One region of the Butyrivibrio sp. AE2005 genome, then DNA from elsewhere that is predicted to be linked to it. Evidence: riboswitches for the same ligand, from Rfam matches in the RefSeq annotation. Region 1 holds a riboswitch; each other region holds the start of a gene.

What was found. A riboswitch is a leader RNA that binds a small molecule or an ion and turns the genes downstream of it on or off. The one in region 1 is predicted to bind cyclic di-GMP.
Region 2: another riboswitch for cyclic di-GMP. It lies ahead of DL92_RS18870 (hypothetical protein); the one in region 1 lies ahead of DL92_RS0104660 (hypothetical protein).
Region 3: another riboswitch for cyclic di-GMP. It lies ahead of DL92_RS0104375 (hypothetical protein); the one in region 1 lies ahead of DL92_RS0104660 (hypothetical protein).
Region 4: another riboswitch for cyclic di-GMP. It lies ahead of DL92_RS0109625 (hypothetical protein); the one in region 1 lies ahead of DL92_RS0104660 (hypothetical protein).

What each region holds. Positions count from the first base shown of each region.
Region 1 is NZ_JMMD01000004.1:14,283-19,970, forward strand. It holds gene DL92_RS0104630 (ATP-binding protein) at 1-604, shown strand, start outside; gene DL92_RS0104635 (DNA/RNA non-specific endonuclease) at 606-2,138, shown strand; gene DL92_RS0104640 (hypothetical protein) at 2,159-2,539, shown strand; gene DL92_RS0104645 (flavodoxin family protein) at 2,640-3,080, shown strand; gene DL92_RS0104650 (hypothetical protein) at 3,124-3,408, opposite strand; cyclic di-GMP riboswitch class I at 3,601-3,676, shown strand; gene DL92_RS0104660 (hypothetical protein) at 3,931-4,173, shown strand; gene DL92_RS18230 (helix-turn-helix domain-containing protein) at 4,447-4,821, shown strand; gene DL92_RS0104670 (sigma-70 RNA polymerase sigma factor region 4 domain-containing protein) at 4,933-5,481, shown strand; gene DL92_RS0104675 (DUF6462 family protein) at 5,494-5,688, shown strand, end outside.
Region 2 is NZ_JMMD01000011.1:55,606-61,293, reverse strand. It holds gene DL92_RS0109590 (tRNA dihydrouridine synthase) at 1-268, opposite strand, end outside; gene epsC (serine O-acetyltransferase EpsC) at 361-1,260, shown strand; gene DL92_RS0109580 (flagellar hook protein FlgE) at 1,669-2,979, shown strand; cyclic di-GMP riboswitch class I at 3,198-3,283, shown strand; gene DL92_RS18870 (hypothetical protein) at 3,594-4,307, shown strand; gene lepB (signal peptidase I) at 4,316-4,927, shown strand; gene DL92_RS0109565 (hypothetical protein) at 4,983-5,688, shown strand, end outside.
Region 3 is NZ_JMMD01000003.1:187,234-192,921, forward strand. It holds gene DL92_RS18180 (metallophosphoesterase family protein) at 1-673, shown strand, start outside; gene DL92_RS0104360 (hypothetical protein) at 670-1,059, opposite strand; gene DL92_RS0104365 (SseB family protein) at 1,337-2,380, shown strand; gene DL92_RS0104370 (hypothetical protein) at 2,460-2,786, opposite strand; cyclic di-GMP riboswitch class I at 2,995-3,081, shown strand; gene DL92_RS0104375 (hypothetical protein) at 3,150-3,815, shown strand; gene DL92_RS0104380 (co-chaperone GroES) at 4,015-4,299, shown strand; gene groL (chaperonin GroEL) at 4,325-5,688, shown strand, end outside.
Region 4 is NZ_JMMD01000011.1:68,181-73,868, reverse strand. It holds gene DL92_RS0109630 (PBECR4 domain-containing protein) at 535-1,296, shown strand; cyclic di-GMP riboswitch class I at 1,522-1,595, shown strand; gene DL92_RS0109625 (hypothetical protein) at 1,676-2,335, shown strand; gene rsmH (16S rRNA (cytosine(1402)-N(4))-methyltransferase RsmH) at 2,739-3,794, shown strand; gene surE (5'/3'-nucleotidase SurE) at 3,813-4,547, shown strand; gene DL92_RS18875 (putative bifunctional diguanylate cyclase/phosphodiesterase) at 4,623-5,688, shown strand, end outside.

The DNA of each region.
Region 1 (5,688 bases):
GAATACTAATACAAAGATAGTTCTTAGGACACCGGAAGCAAATGATAGAGAAGCTGTAGGAAGATCCATGGGACTTACAGAAGATCAGGTAAATGAAATCGCAAAACTTCCTAGCGGAGTTGCGGTAGTATATCAGAATGATTGGGTCAGCCCAGTATTGACGATGATTGATAAGGCTCCTGTTATAGATGATGTTCCTTATGTTAATAGTAATCCTGTCAAAATAAGACCATTAAAGGAGGCAAGATTGGAACTTGTCTCTGTATTGATGTCGCCGTGGATAAAGCATGAAAGAATTAGGAAAAAAGTGCTACTTCAGGATTTGAAGGCAATAGATTTATCAAGTAATCATAGAAAAATAATTATGAAGTATATAAATGATTATGTTTTTTTCTGTGGGAAACTTGTATGGGATGTCGAGGAAATTCCTAAGTTACAGAAAAGTTTGATGGCTATACTTGGTATTACAGAATCAGATTATGAAAGGATAATTGATTCGGAAATGCCAGATATGCTTAGAGAAGCTGTGATAAAAAAGACAAAAGGTTTTGGTGCTCAAGAAGTTGATGAAATTTGTCATGTATTAACAAAGGTGGTGAAATAGTATGGGTGCTGGACTGAATGGTTTTGAGAAGCTTGATAGTAATGTGGCTAAGAACGAAAAATTTGATATTTCTGGCAAGATAGAATCGTTCAACAAATCTTTTAAATCAAGTGTTGAGGACGTTAAGGGGAGTTTTGGGCAGATTGAGCAATCTATGGGTGATTCTATATCCAAGGCTATTGGTAGAAATGAAGTTGGAAATGCAGTAAAAAACTATTTTGACGGAGAGAATAAACTTGTAAAGACTGTTGAACTGATTGAAGATGGGATTACTAAGACAACTAGCTATGATGGTAAAGGTACAGCTTATCTAGAAGAAATCACTGATACTGTGAAGTATACAACGGAGTTAAAGCTTAAGCCTGATATAGAGATTATCAAAGAAAATTTTGTTGCCAAGACAGATGATTTTGGAAGGACTATTAGTTGTAAGGTTGATGATGTACAAGTAAAAGCGTCTTCGAGAGAAATTCTAAGTGAGAAATTAAAAGATGCTACATACCGACCTAAAGATGAGAGGGGGCATATTATTGCTGATATCTTAGGCGGGCCAGCCACAAAAGAAAATGTAGTTCCACAGGACTTTAAGGTGAATAGAAGCCAAATGAAGCAAGTGGAAAATATTGTAAGAAAGCTTAAAGAGGATGGTCATAAAGTGGATTATGAGGTGAAGGTGAACTATGTTGCAGATGAGCAACGACCCTCTTTTTTTGAACCAACGATAAAATATGACGATAAAGTATACGAGTTACCGAATGATTTAAAGAAAATTTATAATGATTCTGATTCGAGTGCTGTTAAGAAAGTTGTTGTGGATATAGGAGAAAAACACGGATTGTCAAATAAGGTAGGAGTAGAACAGGGGGCATTTGCTGCGACAGTGACATGTGCTATGTCAACAGTGGACAATGTTTCGGCATGTATCAACGGTGAAATAACTGCAGACGAGGCAGCAATTAATATTGCAAAAGAGACAGCGGCGGCGGGGGCTGTGGGATATAGTGCAGGCTTTATTACTAACGAAGTAGCAACAGCTATGTCTGCGTCGACTAATTCGTTGATTTCATCATTAGGAAACTCGTGCATTCCAGCGGCGGCGGTATCATTTGGGATTTCATCCTATGACACAGTGGTTGATTATGCGAAGGGCGAAATAGGCGCAGATGAATTAGCATATGATTTAGGTGAGAATGCAGTAGGAGTTGCAGGTGCTATTGGTGGTTCAACGTTAGCAGGAGCGGCGATAGGGTCGATTGTACCTGGAGCAGGAACAGTGGTTGGAGCAGGTGCAGGCCTTGTTGGCGGTATGGTAGGATATGCTGTTACATCAGGAGCTTATGAAACTGTAGTTCAGAAGGCAGGAGATGCTATAGAAGCTCATGCAGATGAACTTGAACAGTTGCAAAATAAGGCAGAGTCAATTGCTCATAATACCATTAACATGGCGGCAGAATTTGGTGATGCTGCTGTTAGTGAAGTAAAGGCGGCTATAACTGATTTTAATATTAAAAATGCATTACCATTCAAAGTATGATAGCTGAAAGGATAAACTATATGAAAAATATAAAAAATTATAATGCAGATAAATATAGTGCTGGTAGTAGCGAGTATAAGCAAGCAGCAGATGGAGTTTTTAAGAAGATAAACGGCGATGAAACATTGTTTGTTACTTCTCTTATATTTGAACAGGAGCCGGAATTGGGAGAAGGAGAAAACGCTGAAGAAATATCTCAGTATCCTTTAGAAGATATACTTGATAAGTTTTATTGTTATATTACAGATTTTTATGATGATTTGAATGTAAAAAAATCAAATATATGTTATTTGGAATTTGCATCTGATGATATGGATGATATTGTTAAGTTAAGACAGATTATTGGTAAGCATGTATATAATAAAGAAGTGGATAATACAGTTGAATTGATTATCGAATAACAACAGACCAAAGAAACACTTTTCTGTTACAATAGTAAGAGCATTTACTGTGTTCTGATTGAGTATGGCTTATATAAAAAATGCAGAGGAGTGAAAACGTTTGAGTACATGTATTGTTTACTATTCTAAGCACCACGAGAATACCAAGAAAGTCCTTGATGCGATCAAGGCTGTGGATTCTGATGTGGTGCTTATTGATTCTGCACAGAAGCGAGAAGCAGATCTTCACGGATATGATAGGATTGGTTTTGCATCCGGGATTTATTACAGCAAATTCGCTGAGCAGATTTTGAACTTTGCCAAGATTAATCTTCCGCCGCAGAAAGATGTCTTTTACATAGCTACAGCAGGGAATCCTCTGAAAAGGTATTTTGACAGTATAGCAGAGATTACTAAGGATAAGCAGTGTAATGAGCTTGGTAGATTTCAGTGTAAAGGATTTGATACATTTGGCCCGTTTAAGCTCGTTGGTGGTATTCAGAAAGGGCATCCCACAGAGGATGAAATTGCAGACGCGGTGGAGTTCTATAAAGGTTTGTAAAAGAATGGTGTGAGTATGGCAGGTTTGGTTCTGGAAGGTTGTTTCATATCGCAATTCGCCACTTACTGTTATGGGTTTCAAAATATAACCGTACCTTCCGCTTGTAATCAAGCACAACAACTACACATTCAAAAACAAATGTGGAATAAGAAACATAGAGCCCGTCCGGAGTAGTATAAGGCCCCGGATGGGTAATGGTTCTATAACCTTTTATCGTATAATTTTCATACTGACCGTCTTCGTTCATAATGCGAAAACGAAGAGGAATAACTTCTCCGTTTGCCTTGTGCTGGCAGATGACGTCTACATTATCAATAACTCTACTCATAACAAATAACCTCAATGAAAAAGAACTGATGTTCGCATATATAATACACCTTTAGCAAAGATGTTTCAATCAAAATGAGCACGCTTTATTTTGCTAAATTGGTAAAATAAACTGCTTTATTTTGTAGGATTTGCCGTATCTTTTTAGGGGCGTCTCGGTTAAAATAAAAGTGTAAAAAATGTTCGAACAGAACAATACCAAGGGTAAAGCTGGAGCAATCCGGTGGCACAAAGCTATAGGGACTCACAAGAGTCAGCCAGTTGCGAGTATGAAGGGAGCTGGTGACAGCTTCTTTTTTTTCGAACCTTTAAAACTCTAATCGAAAGGAGAAGATTGTTTTTACGTTGTTTTAGTAAAATAGATTAGGGATGATCGCACAATAGTTCTTCATTTCTTTCGTGCATCTGACTATGTAGGTACAGTGCTTGCGTAGGGTGGACATACAGATTAAGGCCGGTAGTCAATTGGTTATTGTAAGAAATATTTTCCTTAATCTGTGGAAAGAGTATGGGGTAGAAGGTTATGAAAACTAAAATACCGGAAACAGGCGAACTGTGGGTGAATTGCCCAGTATGCGGAAATAAGATTATGCGAGCGGAATTCGCGTCATGTGTTGAAAAGTGTGATGTCTGCGGATCGGTGCTCAGGATTTGTGCGACCAAAAGGTTTGTTACTACTATTGTTAAAGATGAGAATGAAGCGCTGATCGAGATACTTCATAGGTATCATAAAGAGCTGTTAGGGCTTGCGATAGAAGCTTATTAGTAGCCTTATATTTACAATTTCATATAGATGAGATAATTGATGGACTAGTGCAGTGCCATTGAGCGAGGAACAGCATCATTTATCAAAAGTATTGCCAAGAGCTTAAAGAGTCGTGCGTGGCACGTAGCATCGAAGGAGCCTGCAAAACGGAAATATACCGAAAGGTTTTGACCTTAGGTCTATTGTGTTTTGCAGGCTCTATTTTTGTTTCTTGATATATCTGCTCTTGGCTAAGTATGTTTCCGTTTTGGGACTCCGGAACGGAGGGGAGATATGGGTAATGAGAGCAAAAGATTTGATGTGATGACACTTGGGGAGCGAATCAGATTTATCAGGAAGCAGAGAGGAATCAGTCAGGAAACGTTGGCTTCGCTTGTATTTACCAAGAAGCAGACAATTTCTTTATATGAACAGGATAGGCTTGAACTTAAGGTATCAATGCTTAAGAGGGTTGCCGTGGCTTTGGAGGTTCCGACATCAATATTTATCGATGAAGAAGAGTGTGGATGTATAAAGGATGTTTTCGAAGAGAAGGAGATGATGAACACTTTTAAGAATCTGGGACCTGAGCTTAAGAGAGTTGCTTTGGAGCAGTTGAGGGCGCTCGGAACTTTGAAAAGTCAATTCTGCGTTGACGCTGAGTCATAATCTTGGGACTCGTTGCATGCCATAGAAGCCCATAGAATGTAATTGTAGATAGAAATAACCGGTAACTATTTCTTGAATACAGCTGTTTCCTCTTTAGTTGGAGGATTTACAATGGCAAGTTTGGTAAAACAATATGCTGTGGCTGATGCTGCAGAAAGAGTGAGGTTGATCAGTAGCAATTTTGTAACTTTTCTTGGAATAATCGATAGCCATATCGATGGTCTTGTATATCTCATCGAGAGGGAGAAGGCTTCCAATCGAAGAGGAGGTATAGAGGATCTGGGAGTCCGAGTTCAGGATAACAAAATCAGTGATATTACAGGAAACACAGCTACCAATAATGTTCTGATACGTGACGCACTGATGGGGTGTGATTTTTCCAACGGAGTACTGACTGGGACAGATAGAGAAGAAGAGTTCAAGAAAGACGCATTTGTTATAAGACAGATGAGGCTGGATTACAAATTGTATAATGCTCAGCTTAACAGCTTGAAACCGAGAGAACGTGATATTTTTATGAGTCGCATAGAGTCACATGCGCCGTTGGGAGATATTGCAGATGCAAATGGGATTTCGGTTGAATCAGCAAGAAAGTGCATTTTTCGAATCAAGCAGAAGCTCATGAAACAGGTAGTTATGTATATGGAAGGAAGTATTTAGGAGGTACGTGCTATGCCAAAGACCAGAGCGGAGATTCCTCATCTTGAGGAAAAGGTAAAAAATGGGCGAAAGAAGTTTGTCAGATATGATGAAGCAGTGGAGCTTTATTCTATATGCGATAAGACGGTGAGGAAGTTTGCGAAGGACGCAGGAGCTACTTACAAGGTGGGGAGAGTTGTTTTGATCAATACAGAGTTGTTCGAGGAG
Region 2 (5,688 bases), on a different contig from region 1:
GCTGAGCTATCTCTTTTGCTGCCCAGAGGAAAGTTTCCGAATTGCCCGACATTATCTGAACAACCAAGGAAGAATCCTGTTCTTCGAAGAAAGGCTTGTTGTGTACGGGGAGGATGTCATTTTTTTCCCTGTTCTTAAAATGTTTACTCTTTACTGCTGTGACAAAAGGGGAGTAGTACTTGGAAACAGAGCCCGAGAACATGTCTTTATGGATGTTTCTCAGAGGGTACATTGTTATGCTTTCCATTGGTGCAAAATAAAAATTCATTGATATTCTCCTAAAAAATTCCTAATTTCTCGATTATTATGGTATTATATGGTTTGAGCGTCAAGCGAATAATATCATTTCGGAGAATTGCTATGGATTACAATTATAAGTATGACAAAGAAAACATGAAAAGCGGAATCGGTGATATTGTTAATCTGATTCTCGAGGATTATAAAAACGGCAGAGACATTGACAATATGGATATCTACAATCAGCCGGACAGAGATGCTGTAAAAGATATCGTCATAAAGCTCATAAGGATCATTTATCCGGGATACTACAGGGATAAGGTGTATAAGAGCTACAGCGACGCTAACAGGATCTCGATTGTCATCGAGGATGTCATCTATAATATGAACAAGCAGATAGCTATTGCATTCAGACATAGCGACAGCTACAGGGATGCCAGTGATGAGACGCTTGAGTGTGGAGCCAGGAAGATCACGCATGAATTTTTTGAAAAGATTCCCAAGATAAGAGAGTACCTTGATACCGATGTTCAGGCTTGCTATTCGGGAGATCCTGCGGCATACAGTAAAGAAGAGATAATTCTTTCGTATCCGGGGCTTTTTGCAACGTCTATAAACAGGATCGCGCATGAGCTTTATCTTCTTAAGGTGCCGCTTATTCCCAGAATGATGACGGAGTATGCACATTCGAAGACGGGAATAGACATTCATCCGGGCGCGACTATCGGCAAGTATTTCATGATTGATCACGGCACGGGCATCGTTATAGGAGAAACTTCTATAATAGGTGAACATGTTAAGATGTATCAGGGTGTTACCATAGGCGGACTTTCAACACGTGGCGGACAGGCACTTAAGGGAGTTAAAAGGCATCCCACCATTGAGGATGATGTTACGATTTACGCCGGAGCTTCAATACTCGGAGGCGATACGATAATCGGAGAGGGAAGTGTTATCGGTGCCAATGCGTTTATTACGGCTTCTGTTCCGGCTAACAGCAGGATTAGTATGAAAAATGGCTGATGTTTCGTGCAGTTGTTACAGAATATGACTATATATTAAATAAGACTTTTGCTCAGTGATCTACATACCTTGAAAGGGTGAAAAATGTAGATGCCATCGGGGCGGAGGTCTTATTTTTTTATAAAAAACTATTGAATTGTTACAGCATGAGTGATAATATTTTAATATATGTTAATAAAGTATTTCGAATGGGTATGCAGTACTATGCCAATGAGGAATGTTTATCATGTTCGAAAGGGGTGATCAATGGAAAAGAAAGTAATTTGATTTTATGAGCACAAGAACACAGTCATTGTTGAAAAAATTCTTTTACTTTTTTTATTTTGCTCTAAAGGAAATAAAAAAAGCATCCGATAAAGTAAATAGCAGGTAGTGGATAATGCAACGTGACTTGGAGGTATGTGTTCTATGATGAGATCACTTTGGTCAGGTGTTTCCGGACTAACAACCCATCAATTGGAAATGGATGTTATTGGCAATAATATTGCCAATGTCAATACAACAGCATATAAATCACAGGCAACGGGTTTTTCTGACGTTCTTTATCAGACTGTAAAGAACGGAACCGGAGCGGGAGATAACGTTGCGACTACAAATGCTGCTCAGATAGGACTTGGATCGAAGGTTTCCTCAATTTATACAAACATCTCGAAGTCGGGCTCGATGCAGGCTACGGGAAATGCCTTCGATATGATGATCACAGGAGATGCATTCTTTGTGATAAGTCCTGACAACCAGACCAGGAATTTTAGCAGGGACGGTGCGTTTACGATCGATGCGCAGGGAAGTCTCGTAACCCAGAATAACGGATATTATGTTATGGGTGTAATGGGTGAAGACGGAATCAGACCGGGAGCAAATGTGACGAGACTTGATCTTATTACTGATGCAACTAAGACGATAGGCGGAACTGCAACATCCGCATCATATTTCAGAGGGAATATTGATAGTCTTGACGGCACTTTCGATGAGGCAGACGGCAAGAACGTCAGACTTGAAGTATTCGGCAATGACGGAAGAACTTATACTCTTAAGTTTAAGCTGACAAACGGAGGAGACGACGCAGACAATACTTATTCGCTTTCTCTTGCGTCAGTACAGGACGATGAGGGTAATCTTCTTCAAAACACTACAGATACCAATATCAATCTTGTTTACAGCAAGGGTTCGGGAGAGCTTATAAGTGCAGGGGGCAACGAAAACGGAATCGTGACCATGTCATTCGGAGGCGGAGCTTCGATGATTGGACCTCTCAATATAGACTTTTCAAATACGACAAACTATGCAGGCACAACTGCATCTCACAACTCTACAATTTATGCGTATAAGGGAGATGTGAGAGGGTTAAATGTCGGATATGCAAACGGAAGTATGACCGGAATGTCCATTACGGACAACGGATCGGTGTTTGCAAAGTATTCCAACGGACAGACTGTAAAGATCGCACAGATAGCTGTTGCGGAATTCAACAATGCCATGGGACTTGAGAAGGTTGGCGACAATCTTTATGCGGAATCCCTTAATTCGGGACAGGCGCAGATTGTGGATGTTACTGCCGACGGAGGGTATATGACATCCGGAGTGCTCGAATCCAGTAACGTAGATTTATCGAAAGAGTTTACTGATATGATTACGACACAGAGAGGTTTCCAGGCTAACAGCCGTGTGATCACAACATCTGATGAGATGCTTCAGATCCTCAGAGGTCTGAAACGGTAAATTGGAAACTAAGAACTTTTTTTGCGAAAGTGAAATTTTGTAACACAGGGCTGAGCGTGGGTTCAGCCCTCTTTTTATGGAAACTGTGTTTTTTTTGTGAAAAAGTGGTTGCGTTTTAATATCCGATGGGGTATATTCATCTTACGAGATGACGAAATATAGTTTTTTTGAAAAAATTTTTTTGTGTTAGCGCTTTCGTTATAACGTGTTTAACTTAGCAAAATAAAGGGCAAAGCCGCCGGAAGGCGGTGACGCAAAACTAGAGGGTCTCAATCACGTATGTGACAGACAGCCAGTTGCTGGCGCTGGGTTAACTGCGCCAAGATGAAGACCGAGCTGCACTTTTACAGACGGTCTAATTTTATGCAAGTTACGGTACGGATTTTGTTCAAGGATGAACCATCGTAGTATTTTTGCGATGCGTACTATGGAAACGTAATTTCATCGACACTGGCCTCTAGAACTTTGCGGTTGCCTGATAATTATTAAATTATTTAAGGTATCATGCGAAGACCTCAGGGTTGGATGCACGATATCTTAATTTATTATATTTACGTTGCAACCGATAACTTGTATGAGATTCCTCAACAATAGCAAGAGTATAGGGACAGAGAATGGCAGAGGTCAATTTAAAAAAACTAAGCAGAGCGGAACTTTTGGAGATGATGATCAACTTCTCGGAAGAGGCCGACGAAGCTAAGAGGCGTGAACAAGAAATTAAAGAAGAAGTCGAGAAAGAGAAGCAACAACTTCTTAAGGAACTTGCGGAAGAAAGAAGTAACCTGTTAAAGAGTTTCGACGAAGAAAAGGCACAGATGAGAGCCAAGTTCAATGAACAAAAGAATCAGATGCAGGAGAAGTTCGACAAGGACATAACCGGTCTGAAAGCAAGGCTCGCCAGAGAAAAAGCGGAGTTACAACAACAGGTTGACGATGCACTTGAGAAGATTGAAAACTCGCAGTCACTCGCCGAAGCGTCCATTCAGTTGGGCGGCATTATGGAAGCAGCTCAGAGAGCAGCCAACATCTATGTTGATAATGTTAAAAAGAATGCGGAAGCTGAGTACAAAGAGCTTATGAAGGGCATTAAAGAAAGCAAGCTCAGAATGGCAATGTACGAGAAGACGCAGATGGAAAACATAGATGCAAAGGTCAATCAAGCTGTGGAAAAGGCAGTTGCACAAAGATTGTCTCGTACAGGTTCCATTGAAAGAGCCCGGACACATGAAGAAGCTTACACCGGAACATTGGGCAGACCGATGACACGTGGTGAAGCATACTCAGGCGCAATAGAAAAGCCTAGGATATATAAAAGAGAAAAAGACTGAGAGCACAGATGGGTAAACAAAAGAAAGAACAGGCAAATCCTTTGCAGGAGCAGCAGGAGCAGGTTAAGCCTTCTCTGGATCAGTTAAAAAGCGAACTGAAAAGGGAAAACAGCAAAAAGGAATACAAGAAAGTGCTGAGAAATACGTTGATAGTAGTCGTTGTAGTCGCGGCACTTGCGGTACTTGTTTCCAGCTTTTTCATAGCAGTATTAAAAGTAACAGGAGATAGTATGACGCCGACACTGGAAACCGGAGATCTGGTGGTAGCTTATACTAGAACATCATTCGAACCCGGAGAGCTGATAGCTTTTTACTACAACAACAAAGTTCTGGTAAAAAGAGTCGTGGGTTCACCCGGAGATTGGATCAATCTCGACGCAGACGGCAATGTATCTGTAAATGGGGAATTACTTGATGAGCCGTATGTAGAAAAGAGTTTTGAACCGACTGACCTGACATTTCCATATCAGGTTCCGGAAAACAGGTATTTTGTACTTGGAGATCACAGAAGTGCTTCGATTGATTCACGAAGCAGCGTGGTCGGATGTGTAACCAAGGAACAACTTATCGGGAAAGTTGTGTTTAGAGTTTATCCGTTCAGCAAATTCGGAGGACTGTAAGCAAAAAATGTAACTAGCAGACAATAATGGGTAAAAGGGTAAGAGGATAAGAGATATGCGCAAAGATTATGAACACCGCGCAGAAAACTACATCAAAAAGCATCAGAATTACAAGAAATGGCTTGCTTTTGTTTTATGCGTTGCAATCATTACAGGTTCTATCACATTGTATGTGCTTAACAAACCTGCTGCTGCGATGACTGAAGAGGGAGCACAGTCAGTTGGTCTTGTAATGGAAACGGCTGATGACGATTTTGAGAGCGGTTTGATCGAAGAGATGAATCAGGAGAGCGAAGACAGCGGGGACGACGCCGATGCCGGTGATGAATCTGGCGACGGTGATGGCAACAGTAACGCTGAAGAAGTTACTGTTGAGGAAAACGCTACTCCCGAGGATGAGAATAACTCTGATGATTCCATTGTGGAGAATAAGGACGACAGTGAAGAGAAGAAAGCTGAAGAGGAAAAGACCGATGAAGCTGACAAAGAAAACACTGTTGAGTCTGCTGCTTCTAATGGAACAACCGTTAAAGAAGAGGAAGAATCTGATTTAGCTTCTACTGCATCAACAGAAGCATCGGACGCTGCAAGTACGGCATCATCTGAGATGTCTACCGAAGCATCAACAGAAGCATCTTCAATTGAATCCCTGGAAGATTACAAAGATGTGATCGTAACAGTAAAATATGTGGATTCACATGATAAAGAGATTGCGGAATCAAAAGAACTTTCTATCACAGACTCCTTTGATATCAAGAAGG
Region 3 (5,688 bases), on a different contig from region 1:
CTACAAGAAAAGAGGCGGAGAAGGCTGGAAAGCCGGATCTTCGAGCGGAAGTCTTCTTTATACTTATAATAATCTTACGGAGAAAGATTTTGATTTTTTTGCTTCGCTTCAGAATCAGGGAATATATGAGATGCCGGGAATGCCGAAATTTCAGTATTGTCATGGTTCGCCCGAGAATACCAGTGAGGTGCTTATCAGAGAAAAGAGAAATACGAAGAGGATACTTGCGCATATGAACACGTCGCTCCTTCTTCACGGGCATGTGCATATTCAGGATGCATATGTTTACAGAGGGAAAAAAACGGTAGGACCCGGATCTATAGGTATTCCGTGGTTCCATGGAGGAAAGACGCAGTTCTGCATTCTTCACGGAAACGGGAAGACATGGGAAGAAGAGCTTATTCAGCTTGAATATAACAGGAAAGAAATTTTAAAGGAATTTAAGGAGTCGGGCCTTTGCAATATTGCACCTGCCTGGGCCGCACTTGCGATGCACACGATAAGGACGGGAGTAGATCTTACTGAAACAGTTATGCTCCGCGCCATGCGATTGTGCGAGCAGGAGCGCGGAGCAGTTAAATGGCCGGATATTCCGGAAAAGTACTGGGCTATAGCTCTTAAAGAGAACTATATCGATCTTGCGGGAAAAGAGATTCCGCATAAAACAAATTAAGTTGTTGTATCAATTGATACAGATGTGTCGGCGGCAGTAGTTTTACTGCCGTCTTTTTCATATTGTTTAAGCTGGTTATCAAGCCAGTTTGATTTGAATTTCTCGTATTTGTCTGTAGTAACTTTGCTTGTGTCTTTGGTATTTGATGTAGAAGTTACTTTCTTTGAATCTGTAGCCTTGTCGGGATCTGAAACAGAAACGTTTGCAGTGCTTCCTGTTTCGCGATATGCATCAAGTGCTGCCTGATTGCCGACTTTTTTCACATATGATTTCATAAGCGACCTGTAAGAGCCGTTTTTTATGCTTGAATAATCCGAAATAAGATTGCTCATATCGGACATGTAATTGTATGAGCCCGATAGACTGTTAAATATATTTGTGCTCATAACATTGCCCTCCTTGTACATGCGATACATCTGTAAACTCAAAACATCCATGTTTTGAAAACGACATTTTCTTAACAGTATTATGTAATATAAGTGCCGTGGATGCAATTTATTTATTATTAAAAGAGTATGAAATAATTATGGCAGGTTTTAAGAGGGCTAATTATTGCTATAAGAGGGCGCACATGGTAAGATGTTAATAGGAAGTTTATATAATTAATTTCCTAATAACGTAGCAGAAGAAACAGCAAAAGACAAAAGGGATATTTTTTTATTAATGACAAGAGAAGAGAGAACACAGCATGCACATGCCATAAGTGACAGGTATGTGCCAAGGATAAGTCCGGATGAAACAGAAACCATGAAGGAGATTAAAAAGCTCCCAATCCAGGATATTATTACGATTCATTCAAATGCGTGTTATGCAGTCGAAAAGGGATTATTTGTAGGTATAAGCAAGGATACCTTAAAGAAGAAGGATGCGCACGCAGTCAGATTTGTTAAGGCAATAGACGTACTTAAGAAGATCATAATAGAAAGGCTTAAGTCAGCGGAATGTCTTTGGACGGTTACAGACAGGATAACTCATTCGCCGTTTATCGATGACGGAAACAGGGTCTGGGTTTTTACGGAAAGAGAGTATGCCGATGAATGTGTCGGTTACTTTATGAAACAGTTCAGAACAACATTTGAAGTAACTGAAATACCTCACAGCGATCTGTTCAGATTCTTTGGTATCTCGGCTTATATGCGCGGAGTAGAGGTTTTTCAGGTAGATATCCTGGCATATTCTGCGATATCTATTAAGAGCGAAGAAATAATCCCGGCGCCGGATTTTAGCAAGACGCCTGCAATAAACCGTCCTGTGATGAATCCGGATTTTTTCCGCTCGGTGGCAAAGTTCCAGGAAGAACGCCTTTACAGTGCCGATTATGACGGGAAAAAAGAAATGCTTAAGAAGCTTGAAGAAGATATAGTCAAAACATTTCGAAGTGCTTCGTTTCTGGTGCCTGTCAAAGGGATGGACCAGATTGCCAAAAGAATTGATGCAAAGGGTTCGGTGAAAAAGGGGACAAAGATTTCCATTCCCTGCCTTTCCAAAGGAAGCGGAAAGAATGAAACTAACGCAACTCCGGTATTTACCGACTGGGATGAATTTAATAAGGTTTATTCCCAGGAAGAGTGGGGCGGCTGGATCTGGAAAGCATCGGATCTTATGGGCGCGCCTGAAGATATGATTGTTGTTAATTCGGGATCGCTTGGCTTTGAGATGTCCAAGGGCATGATCAGAAAAATGCTCGGACGAAAGAAACTTATGTAAATATTTTAGGTATATAAAACCTCCTGTCATTAGAAGTTGGCAGGAGGTATTATTATGAGCTTTTTTGATGTTTTGACATTCAATTTTGGGAATGCTTTGTATCCGGACTTTCATCTTCGGTATCATTCGTAAGAAGCGTGTTTTTCATATATGAATAGTTGATGAGCCTTTCGGCATACTGCTCCGCGATATTATATGCAAAAGATATCTTTCGGATATTTGAATCAATATCGTGCATTGTTATGTTGATCTTGGCTGCCATCATGCGTACGTAGCTTTTGTTGGCGGGATCAAGCTCCATTTTTTCGAACTTTGCCAGGAGTTCATTGATCTCTTTTCTGCAGCTCTCAAGTTCTTTTTTATGCGATGTAAGTTCATCATTGATGAATATTATTTTAGTTTCCATAGCATTTTCCAATCTTAGAGACGAAGTTTCTCTACATTTTTGTAAAATATATGTTAATAAAATGATTATAAATAATTTTTCCGAATGATGCAAGAGTTTGTGCCATAAAAGTGGATTATAAGGCTGAAATATTTGCAAATAAAGGAGAATGCCTGATATGGGGTGGCTGAGATTGATAATATTTTACAGTTATGTTAAAATTAACATATATAAAACAGGGCAAACATATAGCAATGTATGGGCGCAAAGTCGTAAATCTTTTATATTTATATAAAGAGATGGTTTGACTGCAAAATAGCGGGGTGATCTGCTGTTTGTGCGGTCTTTTTTGTTAGTTGGGGTTTTTGAAAGGGAGTTGGTTGTATGAAAAAAAGAATTTTGACATGTTTAATGGCAACAGTGCTGATGTTCGCACTTTCCGGATGTGATGAGCTACCTGAAATAGAGGGACTGCCCGAAATCGAGGGATTACCGGATATAGAGGAAGTATCCGATATAGGTGAATTTGTTGAGTCTTTTATCAATGATGAAAAGGATATTGACATAGAAGGATTATTTAGTGAAAGCAGCTCGGAAGAATCATCCGATGGAGCTTCGGGAGAAGAAGCGGCTACGGAAGCAACTTCCGAGGAACCTGAGCTTCCTGCCGGTTCTTTTGAATACAACGGAAAAGTTGCTTCAATAAATGATGATATTGAAACGATACTGAGTGTTATCAGTACGGAAGATAATCAGACGGGCGATAATTCCGGAAATATCTATTATATTGATACCGATAGAATGATTCTTTTCACTGAAGAGGTCGATGGGGTTAAAAAGCCTGCACAGCTTACGGTTCATGATGAGAACTTAAAGACTTCCAAAGGCATTTCCGTCGGAAGTACGGAAGAAGAATTAAGAGCCGCTTACGGAGAGCCTTCAAGTGAAGCTGATGAGGGAAGCCATATCATGAATTATGATTTCAAGGACTGCGGAATCACGTTTGCAGTGGATGATAAGATTGTTGCGATTACGTATTTTAAGCCATAAAAAAGTATATGATGCAAAAGAGAGAAAAAAAGAGAATATGAAAGAAAAAACGCGAATATAATAAATATGGTATTATATTCGCGTTTGCACATATAAAGCGAAGTCACTAATATATGTTCTTAGAGGTTAGCACTCAACTTAAAAGAGTGCTAACAATTAAAAAGATTATTCAAACCATCATATAAAGGAGGCATTTGTAATGAAATTACAACCACTTGCAGACAGAGTTGTATTAAAGCAGCTTGAAGCAGAAGAGACAACAAAATCAGGAATCGTACTTCCCGGAGCAGAGAAGGAGAAGCCTCAGCAGGCAGAAGTTATCGCTGTCGGACCCGGTGGAGTAGTTGACGGTAAAGAAGTTACTATGCAGGTTAAGAAGGGTGACAATGTTATCTATTCAAAATATGCCGGAACAGAAGTAAAGCTTGATGATGTAACATACATTATTGTTAAGCAGAACGATATACTTGCTATCATTAAATAATCAAACACATTCGGAGGATAAATAAATGGCAAAGACAATTAAGTACGGCGCAGACGCCCGCACAGCTATGGTGGAAGGCGTTAATAAGCTTGCAGATACAGTCAGAGTTACAATCGGACCTAAGGGTAGAAACGTAGTTCTTGATAAATCATACGGTGCACCTACAATCACAAACGACGGTGTTACAATTGCAAAAGAGATCGAGCTTGAAGATGCTTATGAGAACATGGGCGCTCAGCTTGTAAAAGAAGTTGCTACAAAGACAAACGATGTAGCAGGTGACGGAACAACAACAGCTACAGTTCTTGCACAGGCAATGATCAATGAAGGTGTTAAGAACCTTGCTGCAGGTGCTAACCCCATCGTACTCAGAAAGGGCATGAAGAAGGCTACAGAGTGCGCTGTTGAAGCAATCGGAAAGATGGCTACAAAGGTTAAGGGCAAGGATCAGATTATGAGAGTTGCCGCTGTTTCATCTGGAGATGATGAAGTAGGACAGATGATCGCTGACGCTATGGAGAAGGTTTCAAACGACGGCGTTATCACAATCGAAGAGTCAAAGACAATGCAGACTGAGCTTGACCTTGTAGAAGGAATGCAGTTTGACAGAGGATATATTTCAGCATACATGGCTACAGATATGGATAAGATGGAAGCAAATCTTGAAGATCCTTATGTTCTTATCACAGATAAGAAGATTTCAAACATTCAGGATATCCTCCCTCTTCTTGAGCAGATCGTTAAGACAGGATCTAAGCTCCTTATCATTGCCGAGGATGTAGACGGTGAGGCTCTTACAACACTTATCGTTAACAAGCTTCGCGGAACATTCAATGTAGTAGCGGTTAAGGCTCCCGGATACGGTGACAGAAGAAAAGCTATGCTTGAGGATATCGCAATCCTTACAGGTGGTAAGGTTATTTCTTCAGACCTTGGCCTTGAGCTTAAGGATACAACACTTGATGACCTCGGAAGAGCTAAGAGCATCAAGGTAGAAAAAGAGAAGACAACAATCGTTGACGGTCTTGGAGAGAAAGATGAGATCGCAGCAAGAGTTGCTCAGATCAAGAAGCAGATTGAAGATACAACATCAGATTTCGATAAAGAAAAGCTTCAGGAGAGACTTGCTAAGCTTGCAGGCGGTGTAGCCGTTATCAGAGTAGGTGCTGCAACAGAGACTGAAATGAAAGAAGCTAAGTACAGAATGGAAGACGCTCTCAACGCTACAAGAGCTGCTGTAGAAGAAGGTATCATCTTCGGTGGTGGATCGGCTTATATCCACGCATCTAAGGAAGTTGAGAAGCTTGCAGCAAGCCTTGAGGGAGATGAGAAGACAGGTGCTAACGTAGTTCTTAAGGCACTTGAGGCTCCTCTTTTCCACATCGCTAA
Region 4 (5,688 bases), on a different contig from region 1:
TATACGGATATATTCAGAGAGAAGCAGGAAATCCTTTGCTTCTCTTCTTTTTGTTTGTGGTCATGGAATGTTATAATGACGTGGAAATGCGTAAACTAACATAAATGGGGAAATGCTATGCAACTAGAAAAGCAAGTTGCTAATACCATATTTGACAGAAGGGATTATGAGGAAACATTCTTTATTAATCGACTAGGAGTTGATAGAAAAAACATGTTTGCGTTTTAAAGGACAATTGGGCTGAGAATTGGAAAGAGATAGTTATATCGATGTGTTAAAATTCTATGAAGAATGCTGTTATTGCTTGTAAAACAGTATCCTTTATCGTATTATTTAATTAGAAAAAGTTGACTTTGTTGTGGTGATAATGTATCATATAGGTCTATTGTATTAAAAGATATGCAGGCTCACTTGCTGAGGGATTCACGTCGGCTGAACCGGGCACTCCCCTGCTTAAAAAATAATCGTGAACGATTGCCGATAGTAAAGCTTTTGGCTCTGGCCAAGAGCTTTACTTTATTTTTGGAGATAATCATGGACATTACAGATATCAGGAAATGCGCTCAGGCATTTGCCACTTATTATCTTGAAAGCTTTTATATTGTTGTTACATACAATGGGAATGGATTTATCCTTATTGGTGAGACAGATAATTTTCCACATCTGATAGGAATATCAAAGCAAATCTATAATTCTAATGGATACAGAACACCAAAGAAGTTGTATAGAGACATTGCTGATGGGCAATCTATCAGTACGAAGATTGTCCCCAATGTCATATCGACAACTTCCAAAATGTATAAGAAAGTTCGAAACTTTATCAGCAATAGAGATGTTCTAATTAGCAATAGCTGTCCTATAATCTTGAGATATGATCCTCAAAAATCAAATCGTAAGCTTAATAATGTAGATATACTTATATCAGATTTGAATAAAGGATATATGTTGGGGTGGATATACAATGCAAAAATTAGAGTGAATTCAGACATTGATATCACGAAGTATTGCATCAGTACATGGATAGATGAGTCTGACGGAAATGTTCAGGGTAAAGAAAAATATATGCCTGGGCAGGATGTGGAGCTTATTAAAACTGTGTTGGTATTTGATAAGAATTCAGAACTCCTTCGCCAGAAAGAGTATAAGTACAGTGCTAAGCAGAAATTGCAAATATTAGATTCATGTTGTAGAAATAATTGCAATTTATTGTTGGATGACAATAATGCTCGGAATTATATTAAACTTGCAAAAGAAAAAAATATTTTGTGTTCTATAAATGGAGTTATTCATACCTAAGACATTGATGTGAGAATTGTATGGGGAAGTCGATAGAAACTGTTTGACCAGTTGTTTGACCTTTCGGTCAGTCGGTGTTGTCAAACCTCCTTTCCGTGCGGGCTTTGAGATTTTTCAATCGTGTTCGAATCACGTCACTCCGATTGAATAATAAGGCTACAAACATAGTATTATCTAAGTTTGTAGTCTTTTTTTCTGGGTAAAGTATCATCCCGTTTATTCTTGAATAATTAAGGGCAAAATTAGAGAAATCTAATGACGCAAAGCTATAGGGTCCGAAAGGATAGCCAGTTACAGTTTTATTGCGATGCGTAGGTATCGCTTTTTTTGCGCTTTTTATATTAAAACAAAGGCTAACGAAGAGGAGACTGATTGAGGTATGAAAAAAGGCAATGAAATGAACAAAGAAGAATTACGAGATGCATTGAAAAAAGCTTATGACAAGCTGAATGAGAACGAATTTAGCGATCTTGATGATCAGGAAGAATTTTTATTAAGTGATTACGACTATAAAAATACAAAACTCCAAATTAGAGCTCATGGAGGCGTTGGTGCAGCAATTAAATGGTTTTTGATCGGATACTTTGGTTATGAATTAATTTATTGCGGAATCATGGAATTAGTATTTTACGCGAGCCCGGAGTTTCTTGCTAAACTGAATTCGGATCAAAATTTGGCAAAGTTTTTCGTAGGGTTGTTATTTGCCGGAGTTGGAGTCGGTATACTTTTGGCAATCATAGTAAAGAGAAAAGCCATTAATAAAATTGTGAAGATTACTGAAGAAATAAAAATGAATATTTCTGAGCTTGATAAAATGCGCAAAGAACGCATAGATAAATATCCTGAAATATTTGGCTTTATTCCCGAAAAATATAACGATAAAACTGTCATAGCAAAGATATTGGAATATCTAGACAATATGCGTGCTGACAATCTTAAAGAAGCAATCAATCTTCTTGAACAGGAAATAGCTACGGAACAATATAAGAATGAGATAAGACAAGAAATCGACGATTTGTATATTGATTCTGTTTACTGATATTGTAGTGTGATTTTGTAAGAAATGTGACTAATTCGAGCGTTACGGAGCTCCTTAGTCACATTTTTTCTTGAAAATAGGGAGTTTTGGAGTTCTAGATGAGGAAATGAAGGGGAGATTTTGACTATAACAAATGTTATCAAATGTATTAGTCACTGTGGCCTTGGAAATCCGGGGAAAAGTGTGACTAATTCGATATGTTTTTGCTCTATTAGTCAAAAAAAGGATTTTGCGACCGGATCGGGCTAAAAATCCTGCAAAAATATGATACACTACACTTTAGTACATTGTTTTTTGACCTGCCGGAGCCGGCCAAAAGAAGATGTAGCAAAATCACAGTGTATGCGCCGAAATAAAAGCGGATGCACCAAAAAACAAAGCAAATACACCAAAATCACAGCGAATGGAGAAGAGTGTGGAAGAAAAGCAGCATAAGAGAAGAGTTCGTTATTCGGGAAAATATCCCAAGAAGTTTGAAGAGAAGTACAAGGAGCACAATCCGGAGAAGTACAAGGATGTGGTGGAGCATGTAATATCCAAGGGTTCGACGCCTGCGGGGATGCATATTTCCATTATGGTAAAAGAAATCTTGGATTTCTTGCAGATAGAGCCGGGACAGCAGGGGCTTGATTGTACGCTTGGGTACGGCGGACATACTTCAAAGATGCTTGAAAAACTGCAGGGGAAAGGCTGTATCTACGGACTTGATATCGATCCGATAGAATCGAAGAAGACTGTAGAGAGGCTCAGAAACGCAGGATATGGAGAGGATGTATTCAAGTTCAGGCAGATGAACTTTGAGAATATAGATAAAGTGTGTGATGAAGCCGGAAAGTTTGATTTTGTTCTGGCAGATCTTGGAGTGTCTTCCATGCAGATAGATAACCCTGAAAGGGGCTTTTCTTACAAGATTGACGGGCCTCTTGATCTTAGGCTCAATCCGGACAGCGGAGAATCGGCAGCTGAGCGCCTTCACAACATAACCAAAGAAGAGTTTGTGGGTATGCTTGTAGAGAACTCAGATGAACCTTATGCGGAAGAGATTGCGGAAAAAGTTTTTTCGCTAATGAAAAAAGGCAATCCCATGGATACGACAACCGCGCTTCGTGAGGCGATAGAAGCGGCGCTTTGGAAGGTTCCTAAAGAGGAAAAAGCGGTAACGATAAAAAAGAGTTGCGCCAGAGTTTTTCAGGCGCTCAGAATAGATGTAAACAGTGAATTTGAAGTGCTGTATTCTTTTCTTGATAAGCTTCCGTCAATACTTAACGAGGGCGGAAGAGTGGCGATACTTACGTTTCATTCGGGAGAAGACAGGCTTGTTAAGAAGTCTTTTAAAGAGCATAAAAAAGCCGGCATATACAGCGAGATATCAGAAGATGTGATAAGGCCGTCCGCGGAGGAGTGCAGGATAAATCCCAGAAGCAAATCCACCAAGATGAGATGGGCTGTAAGGAACTGATAGTGGAGAAAGGACAGAATGACTAGAAGGATTCTCATAACCAATGATGACGGAATAAAGTCCGAGGGACTTTTAAGACTTGTAAAAGAGGCGGTAAAATTCGGGGAAGTATGGATCGTGGCTCCTGAAAGCGAGAGGAGTGCGGCATCTCACAGTATAACCCTTAGGCATGCGATAGATATATTCCCTGTGGAATATCCTGTTGATGGCGAACATGAAGTTCATGCATACTCATGTAGCGGAACTCCGGGGGATTGCGTAAGACTCGGTTGCACAACTATAGTTCCCGGCGGGCCTACGGTGGTACTTTGCGGAATAAACTTTGGGTACAATGTTGCCTCGGATATTCAGTATTCGGCTACATGCGGATCGGCTTTTGAGGCTGAGTTTCAGGGTGTTTCCGCAATCGCTTTTTCCGAAGGCGCAGGCGAATGTCACGAAGTATCCGACAAATATCTCTACGAGATCTTAGAAAAACTCATAGATACAGAATTTGTTCCCGGAAAGATTTATAACGTTAACTTCCCGTTCTGTCCACTATCAGAGTGTAAAGGCATTCTCTATGACCGCGAAGTGTCGCGCGGCATGGTCTATAAGGACGGATACAAAGAAGTTGAGAAACTAGAGAACGGCGGAGCCAGATACATGGTGGACGGCGTGTTTACGCCCGAAGCAGAAGATGGCACCGACTACAGAGCGGTTCTTGACAATTATGTGTCTGTCGGAACAGTTATGAACGTTGGAAATATATAATCTTTATCAGAATTAATTATCGGTGTTTCTGTTTTTTGCTGGAATAAATTATCAGAATATTATAAAATTTAAAATATGAATACTGAAAAAATCTTTGGTAAAAATGCATATTTTTATAATAAAGAATCAGATCCTGAAGAACTTCTTAAACTTATTTCTTATGGTGTTCAGCAAGATGATAACGGGTATATATTCCTCGATAACAACGGAAAATGCGTCTATGCAAACAGAAAAGCCTATAGCATGTTTTATGTCATGGAAGATCTGGATCTTTTGTATGAGGCATTTGAAGCGTGGAAAAGGTCTCTTGGTATAGAGGCGGATGCTACGACCTGGTGCAGGATCTATAATTCTACGGGAAAAGAGCGCCTTTATCGCGTAAGATTTAGAAGGGTTCACGATGAGAGCGGCAAGATCATAGGAAGTGTCTACTCTATTCAGAATATTTCCGATTCGCTTGAGGGCGAGTACGGTGAGCAGTACAGGCTTACGCATGACGATCTCACACAGCTTTATAACAAAGAGGGATTTATCGGGGCTGTAAGAAATCTTTTCCAGAATTCGCCCGAGGAAAGGCAGTTTGTACTTGTTTATTCCAATATCAGAGACTTTAAGCTTATAAATCAGCTCTTTGGAATAGACAAAGGAAATGATATCCTTGTAAACATCGCGGATGCCATATCGCAGAGAGTCAGAGAAGAAGATGTTTACGGAAGAATAAACGGTGATCAGTTTGCTCTTTGCCTGCCGAAGGAGAGATTCGATGAGGCAAGCTTTAAGAGTGCTGTAAAAGAAGTCACCAACCGCCTTACGAGCACGTCTTATTCCGTGCATATCCAGCTTGGAGTGTATGAGATAAGAGACAAGGATATGGATGTTTCGCTCATGTGCGACAGGGCATACATGGCGTGCAAATCGATCACCAAGGACGGAGTATGCGAGATAGCGTGGTACAGCGATGATATGCTTATCAACGCTCTTTTGGAAAAAGAAATCCTTTCAAGCTTTGATTTTGCCATTATCAACAGGCAGTTCGGAATATACCTTCAGCCACAGGTTTACGCCGACGGAAAACTGTTTGGCGCTGAGGCGCTTGCAAGATGGATACATCCGGAGAATGGTATCATCCAGCCGGGAGTTT